2 linked regions of the Streptomyces venezuelae genome follow. The protein of the gene in region 1 interacts with the protein of each later gene in a pairwise test. Links are inferred from orthologs where the notes say so. Each region holds a gene or a part of one and is shown in the gene's direction. Other genes may lie near its edges.

Evidence for each region.
Region 2: the proteins of dnaE (region 1) and DEJ51_RS15660 interact in binary tests that used the Escherichia coli proteins (3 or more experiments, as listed by UniProt). The link is inferred for Streptomyces venezuelae from one-to-one orthologs.

The regions. Positions count from the first base shown.
Region 1 is NZ_CP029189.1:2,018,541-2,022,918, reverse strand. What follows is about bases 270-4,340. They hold dnaE (DNA polymerase III subunit alpha), read left to right. Parts: upstream 270-597; coding sequence 598-4,140; downstream 4,141-4,340. Other genes in these bases: DEJ51_RS34450 (hypothetical protein), read right to left, coding at 4,214-4,340; DEJ51_RS08540 (DUF2252 domain-containing protein), read right to left, coding at 270-424. In the rest of the region: more of DEJ51_RS08540, read right to left, coding at 1-269; more of DEJ51_RS34450, read right to left, coding at 4,341-4,375. UniProt on the Escherichia coli protein: DNA polymerase III is a complex, multichain enzyme responsible for most of the replicative synthesis in bacteria. This DNA polymerase also exhibits 3' to 5' exonuclease activity. The alpha chain is the DNA polymerase catalytic subunit.
Region 2 is NZ_CP029189.1:3,577,440-3,580,728, reverse strand. Bases 131-3,112 are described here. They hold DEJ51_RS15660 (DNA polymerase III subunit gamma and tau), read left to right. Parts: upstream 131-526; coding sequence 527-2,698; downstream 2,699-3,112. Other genes in these bases: purD (phosphoribosylamine--glycine ligase), read left to right, coding at 2,759-3,112. Also shown: more of purD, read left to right, coding at 3,113-3,289. UniProt on the Escherichia coli protein: Part of the beta sliding clamp loading complex, which hydrolyzes ATP to load the beta clamp onto primed DNA to form the DNA replication pre-initiation complex.

The DNA.
Region 1 (4,378 bases):
CCAGCTCGCTTATCTGGCCGTCGCTGAGCGCCTTGGTGTAGCCGATCAGGGCGACGGAGGCGGCGAAGCGCTTCAGGTCCCAGGTGAAGGGGCCGACGTAGGCCTCGTCGAAGTCGTTGACGTTGAAGATCAGCCGGCCGTTGGAGTCCATGTACGTGCCGAAGTTCTCGGCGTGCAGATCGCCGTGGATCCACACCCGGCCCGTCCGCTCGTCCAGGTACGGGCCGCCGTGCCGGTCCCGCTCCAGGTCGGAGTAGAAGAGGCAGGCGGTACCCCGGTAGAAGGCGAAGGCCGAAGCCGCCATCTTGCGGAATTTGACCTGGAAGGCAGCGGGGTCGGCGGCGAGCAGCTCACCGAACGCGGTGTCGAAGACGTCGAGGATCTGCTCGGCGCGCTGCTCGTCGGTCGTCTCGGGGACCGCCATGGCGGGTTCCTCCTGGTGCACGGGCTGTTTCGGGTTCCGACCGACTGGACGCCGGATCGGCCCTCCTGGTTCTGCAACGCCCGACCGTACCGGTCAGTGCCCGCGATCTGTCACCCGGCCGACGTAGGATTCGAAGCTGCCCCCTCACCCCCCGCCGCCGGAGGACCCGCGCCGTGACCAAGCCGCCGTTCACGCACCTGCACGTCCACACCCAGTACTCACTGCTGGACGGTGCCGCGCGGCTGAAGGACATGTTCAACGCGTGCAACGAGATGGGCATGACGCACATCGCCATGTCCGACCACGGCAACCTGCACGGCGCCTACGACTTCTTCCACACCGCGCAGAAGGCCGGCATCACGCCGATCATCGGCATCGAGGCCTACGTCGCCCCCGAGTCCCGGCGCAACAAGCGGCGCATCCAGTGGGGCCAGCCGCACCAGAAGCGCGACGACGTCTCCGGTTCCGGCGGTTACACCCACAAGACGATCTGGGCGTCCAACGCCACCGGCCTGCACAACATCTTCCGGCTGTCCTCCGACGCGTACGCCGAGGGATGGCTCACGAAGTGGCCGCGGATGGACAAGGAGACCATCTCCAAGTGGTCCGAGGGCCTGATCGCCTCCACCGGCTGCCCGTCCGGCGAGGTGCAGACCAGGCTGCGCCTCGGCCAGTTCGACGAGGCCGTGCAGGCCGCCTCCGACTACAAGGACATCTTCGGCGAGGGGCGCTACTTCCTGGAGCTGATGGACCACGGCATCGAGATCGAGCGCCGGGTCCGCGACGGGCTGCTGGAGATCGGCAAGAAGCTCGGCATCCCGCCGCTGGTGACGAACGACTCCCACTACACCTATGCCAGCGAGGCGACCGCCCACGACGCCCTGCTCTGCATCCAGACCGGCAAGAACCTCTCGGACCCGGACCGCTTCCGCTTCGACGGCACCGGCTACTACCTGAAGTCGACCGACGAGATGTACGCGATCGACTCCTCGGACGCCTGGCAGGAGGGCTGCGCCAACACGCGGCTGGTCGCCGACCAGATCGACACCGAGGGCATGTTCAAGTTCCGGAACCTGATGCCGAAGTTCGACATCCCGGAGGGCCACACCGAGGTCAGCTGGTTCCGCGAGGAGACCATGCGCGGCATGCACCGCCGCTACCCCGGAGGCATCCCGGACGACCGGATGCAGCAGGCCGAGTACGAGATGGACACGATCATCTCGATGGGCTTCCCCGGCTACTTCCTCGTGGTCGCCGACTTCATCATGTGGGCCAAGAACCAGGGCATCGCGGTGGGCCCGGGCCGAGGCTCCGCGGCCGGCTCGATCGTCGCGTACGCCATGGGCATCACCGACCTCGACCCGCTCACGCACGGCCTGATCTTCGAGCGCTTCCTGAACCCCGAGCGCGTCTCCATGCCCGACGTCGACATCGACTTCGACGAGCGCCGGCGCGTGGAGGTGATCCGGTACGTGACCGAGAAGTACGGCGCCGACAAGGTCGCCATGATCGGCACCTACGGCACCATCAAGGCCAAGAACGCGATCAAGGACTCGGCCCGCGTCCTGGGCTACCCGTACGCCATGGGCGACCGGCTCACCAAGGCCATGCCCGCCGACGTCCTCGGCAAGGGCATCCCGCTGTCCGGCATCCTCGACCCGCAGCACCCCCGCTACGGCGAGGCCGGCGAGATCCGCGGGATGTACGAGAACGAGCCGGACGTCAAGAAGGTCATCGACACCGCACGCGGTGTGGAGGGCCTGGTCCGCCAGATGGGCGTGCACGCCGCCGGCGTGATCATGTCCAGCGAGACCATCACCGACCACGTGCCCGTCTGGGTGCGGCACACCGACGGCGTCACCATCACCCAGTGGGACTACCCGAGCTGCGAGTCGCTCGGCCTGCTGAAGATGGACTTCCTCGGCCTGCGCAACCTCACGATCATGGACGACGCCGTCAAGATGGTGAAGGCCAACAAGGGGATCGACATCGATCTCCTGGGCCTCCCGCTCGACGACGCCAAGACCTTCGAACTGCTCGGCCGCGGCGACACCCTCGGCGTCTTCCAGTTCGACGGCGGGCCCATGCGCTCCCTGCTGCGCCTGATGAAGCCCGACAACTTCGAGGACATCTCCGCCGTCTCGGCCCTCTACCGGCCGGGCCCGATGGGCATGAACTCGCACACGAACTACGCCCTGCGCAAGAACAAGCAGCAGGAGATCACCCCGATCCACCCGGAGCTGGAGGGGCCGCTCGAAGAGGTCCTCGCGGTCACCTACGGACTGATCGTCTACCAGGAGCAGGTGCAGAAGGCCGCCCAGATCATCGCCGGGTACTCGCTCGGCGAGGCCGACATCCTGCGCCGCGTGATGGGCAAGAAGAAGCCCGAGGAGCTGGCGAAGAACTTCGTCATCTTCGAGGAGGGTGCCCGGGGCAAGGGCTTCAGCGACGCGGCGATCAAGGCCCTCTGGGACGTCCTGGTCCCCTTCGCCGGATACGCCTTCAACAAGGCCCACTCGGCCGCGTACGGCCTGGTCTCCTACTGGACCGCCTACCTGAAGGCGAACTTCCCGGCCGAGTACATGGCCGGCCTGCTCACCTCGGTCAAGGACGACAAGGACAAGTCCGCGATCTACCTGAACGAGTGCCGCCGGATGGGCATCAAGGTCCTGCCGCCGAACGTGAACGAGTCCGAGCCGAACTTCGCCGCCCAGGGCGACGACGTGATCCTCTTCGGCCTCACCGCGGTGCGCAACGTCGGCACCAACGTCGTCGAGTCGATCATCAGGACCAGGAAGGCCAAGGGGAAGTTCTCCTCCTTCCCCGACTTCCTGGACAAGGTCGAGGCCGTCGTCTGCAACAAGCGCACCGTCGAGTCGCTGATCAAGGCCGGCGCCTACGACGAGATGGGCCACACCCGCAAGGGCCTGGTCGCGCACCACGAGTCGATGATCGACAACGTGGTCGCGGTCAAGCGCAAGGAGGCCGAGGGACAGTTCGACCTGTTCGGCGGGATGGGTGACGAGAACGCGAGCGACGAGCCCGGCTTCGGGCTCGACGTGGAGTTCTCCGACGTCGAGTGGGAGAAGTCCTACCTGCTCGCCCAGGAGCGCGAGATGCTCGGCCTGTACGTCTCCGACCACCCGCTGTTCGGCCTGGAGCACGTCCTCTCCGACAAGACGGACGCCGGTATCTCCCAGCTGACCGGCGGCGAGCACTCCGACGGCGCCGTCGTCACCATCGGCGGCATCATCTCGGGCCTCCAGCGCAAGATGACCAAGCAGGGCAACGCCTGGGCCATCGCCACCGTCGAGGACCTGGCCGGCTCCATCGAATGCATGTTCTTCCCGGCGACCTACCAGCTCGTCTCCACCCAGCTGGTCGAGGACACCGTCGTCTTCGTCAAGGGCCGCCTCGACAAGCGCGAGGACGTCCCCCGCCTGGTCGCCATGGAGATGATGGTCCCCGACCTCTCCTCGGCCGGCACCAACGCCCCGGTGGTCCTCACCATCCCCACCGTCAAGGTCACCCCGCCGATGGTGACCCGTCTGGGCGAGATCCTGCGCCACCACAAGGGCAACACCGAGGTGCGGATCAAGCTCCAGGGGCCGCGCACCACCACCGTGCTCCGCCTCGACCGGCACCGCGTCCAGCCCGACCCGGCGCTCTTCGGCGACCTCAAGGTGCTGCTCGGACCGTCCTGCCTGGCCGGATAGCGACCCCGCCGGAACGTGCGGAAGGGCCCGCCGGGTGTCACCGGGCGGGCCCTTCCGCATGCGGTCACGGCCGTCAGTTGTGGCCGAACTTCTTCTCCTTGCGCTTGTGCGCCATGTCCATCGGGCTCGGTGCCGACGAGGGCATCGACTCGGTCTCCGCCGAGCCCTTGCTCGTATCCTGCCCCGACCGGGGCTGCTGCTTGGCGGGCTGCTTCTGGTTCTTGTTCTTGGCCATGGT
Region 2 (3,289 bases), 1.6 Mb from region 1 along the record:
GGGCGGAGCCCACACCTGCCCCCCACGGACCGCCGCGTCGTCTGTGGGGTCGCGGGGCTTCGGGAGCGGGTCGGCCCCCTGTGGCTCCCGCACCAGGAACGCAGAAGGCCCCGGCCGGTTTCCCGGTCGGGGCCTTCAAGTGCCCGGTGAGGCACTGGCGGAGGATACGAGATTCGAACTCGTGAGGGGTTGCCCCCAACACGCTTTCCAAGCGTGCGCCCTAGGCCACTAGGCGAATCCTCCGCCGCAAACAATACAAGACGTTGAGGGGTGCTCGCGAACGTGATCGTCGGGCGGAGCGCGGGTCGGGGTCCGGCTCGATTCCGGGGCCTTCCATCCGCTAGGGTGGGGCCAGCCCCTCACGTGGCGCTATCTCACCCAACTCCCCCAGGGCCGGAAGGCAGCAAGGGTAAGTGGGCTCTGGCGGGTGCGTGGGGGGCGCTTTGCGTTCCGGGCGCCGCCCGGGACGCCCTCCAGGGGCTCCGGCGGACCGCTGATGTCGGTGGGCCCGGATAACCTCGTATACGTGTCGTCCCTTGCGCTGTACCGCCGCTACCGCCCCGAGTCGTTCGCCGAGGTCATCGGGCAGGAGCATGTCACTGCCCCGCTGATGCAGGCCCTGCGGAACAACCGGGTCAATCACGCGTACCTGTTCAGCGGGCCGCGCGGCTGCGGCAAGACCACCAGCGCGCGCATCCTCGCCCGGTGCCTGAACTGTGAGCAGGGTCCCACCCCCACCCCCTGCGGGGAGTGCCAGTCCTGCCGGGACCTGGCCAGGAACGGGCCGGGCTCCATCGACGTCATCGAGATCGACGCCGCCTCGCACGGTGGTGTGGACGACGCCCGTGACCTGCGCGAGAAGGCCTTCTTCGGGCCGGCGTCCAGCCGCTACAAGATCTACATCATCGACGAGGCCCACATGGTCACCCCGCAGGGCTTCAACGCCCTGCTGAAGGTGGTCGAGGAGCCGCCGGAGCACCTCAAGTTCATCTTCGCCACCACCGAGCCGGAGAAGGTGATCGGGACCATCCGGTCCAGGACGCACCACTATCCCTTCCGGCTGGTGCCGCCCGGCACCCTGCGGGACTACCTGGGCGAGGTCTGCGGGCGCGAGGGATCCCAGGTCGAGGACGGGGTGCTGCCGCTGGTCGTGCGCGCCGGCGCCGGGTCCGTGCGTGACTCGATGTCCGTCATGGACCAGCTGCTCGCCGGTGCGGGCGACGACGGTGTGACATACGCCATGGCGGCCTCGCTGCTCGGCTACACCGAGGGCTCCCTGATCGACTCCGTCATCGACGCCTTCGCCGCCGGGGACGGGGCCGCCGCCTTCGAGGTCGTCGGCCGGGTGGTCGAGGGCGGGAACGACCCGCGCCGGTTCGTCGCCGACCTGCTGGAGCGGCTGCGCGACCTGGTGATCCTGGCCGCCGTACCGGACGCCGGGGAGAAGGGGCTGATCGACGCCCCCGCCGATGTCGTGGAGCGGATGCAGGCCCAGGCGTCCGTGTTCGGGGCCGCCGAGCTGTCGCGCGCCGCCGACCTGGTCAACGCCGGACTCACCGAGATGCGGGGTGCGACCGCACCCCGGCTGCAGCTGGAGCTGATCTGCGCCCGGGTGCTGCTGCCCGCCGCCTTCGACGACGAGCGGTCCTTCCAGGCCCGGCTCGACCGGCTGGAGCGCAGCGGCCCGCCCGCCGCCGCGGCCTTCGCCGCGCCGCCCGCCGCCGCGCCCGCCCTGGGGTACGTGCCCGGGCCCGAGGCGCACGCCATGGCCCCCGCCGGTCCCGGCGGGGGTGCGGCCGCCGCGCGCGCCGCCGCGCCCGCGCCCGCCCCGGTGCAGGCTCCCGAGCCGGTCCGGGCCGCCCCTCCTGCCACACCGGCCCCGGCCCCCGCCGCGCCCGCCCCCGCTCCCGGCGCCTGGCCGGGCGCCGCGCAGCCCGGGAGCGGTGCTCCCGGTGCCTGGCCCGGTGCCGCGGCACCGGCCGCCGCAGCGGCTCCCGCCGCGGGTGCCTGGCCCGGGGCGTCCGCCCCGGCCGCCCCCGCCCCCACTCCCGCGCCGGCTCCGGCCGCCGCACCCGCCCCGGCCGCCGCGCCCTCCCCCGGGATGGCCGCCGGAGCCGGGCAGGTCCAGGCGATGTGGCCCGGTGTGCTGGAGGCCGTCAAGAACCGCCGTCGCTTCACCTGGATCCTGCTCAGCCAGAACGCCCAGGTCACCGGCTTCGACGGGACCACCCTGCAGCTGGGCTTCCCCAACGTCGGAGCCCGGGACAACTTCGCCAGCAGCGGCAGCGAGGACGTCCTCAAGGCGGTCCTGGCCGAGCAGTTCCAGGTCAACTGGAAGATCGAGGCCGTCGTCGGCGGCGGCTCCCCGGCGCCGGTCCCGACCTCCTCGTACGGCTCGTCGTACGGCGCCCCGGCCGCGCCCGCCCCCGCCCACACCCCGCCGCCGGCTCCGGCCCAGCAGCAGTCCCCCGCCCCGCAGGCCCCGGCCGCCCCGCCGTACACGCCGCAGCAGCAGCCGTCCCAGCAGTCGGCTCCCGCCCCGCAGCCCCCCGTGCAGCAGGCGCCCCCGCCGGTCGCCCCCGAGGACGACTTCGCCGAGGAGGACGATCCCGACCTCGTCGAGAGCGCGCTGACCGGACACGACCTGATCGTGCGCGAGCTCGGAGCCACCGTTGTGGAGGAATACACAAACGAGTAGCCGGTGCCGATTGGGTGGCCGCACGAAGGTGCCCGCGCCGTCCGGGCTAGTCTGAGCAGCGTGAAGGTCCTCGTCATCGGCGGCGGCGCCCGCGAACACGCCCTGTGCCGCTCTCTGTCCCTCGACCCCGACGTCTCCGCGCTGTACTGCGCTCCCGGCAACGCCGGCATCGCCGAGGTGGCCGAGCTCCGCCCGGTCGACGCCCTCGACGGCGGTGCCGTCGCCGCTCTCGCCACCGAACTCGGAGCCGCGCTGGTCGTCGTCGGCCCGGAGGCCCCGCTGGTCGCCGGCGTGGCCGACGCCGTGCGCGCCGCCGGGATCCCCGTCTTCGGCCCGTCCGCCGAGGCGGCGCAGCTCGAAGGCTCCAAGGCCTTCGCCAAGGACGTGATGGCCGCGGCCGGGGTCCCGACCGCGCGCAGCTACGTCTGCACCACCCCCGAAGAGGTGGACGAGGCCCTCGACGCCTTCGGCGCCCCGTACGTCGTCAAGGACGACGGGCTCGCCGCCGGCAAGGGCGTCGTCGTCACCGAGGACCTGGCCGCCGCCCGCGCGCACGCGCTCGGCTGCGACCGGGTGGTCATCGAGGAGTAC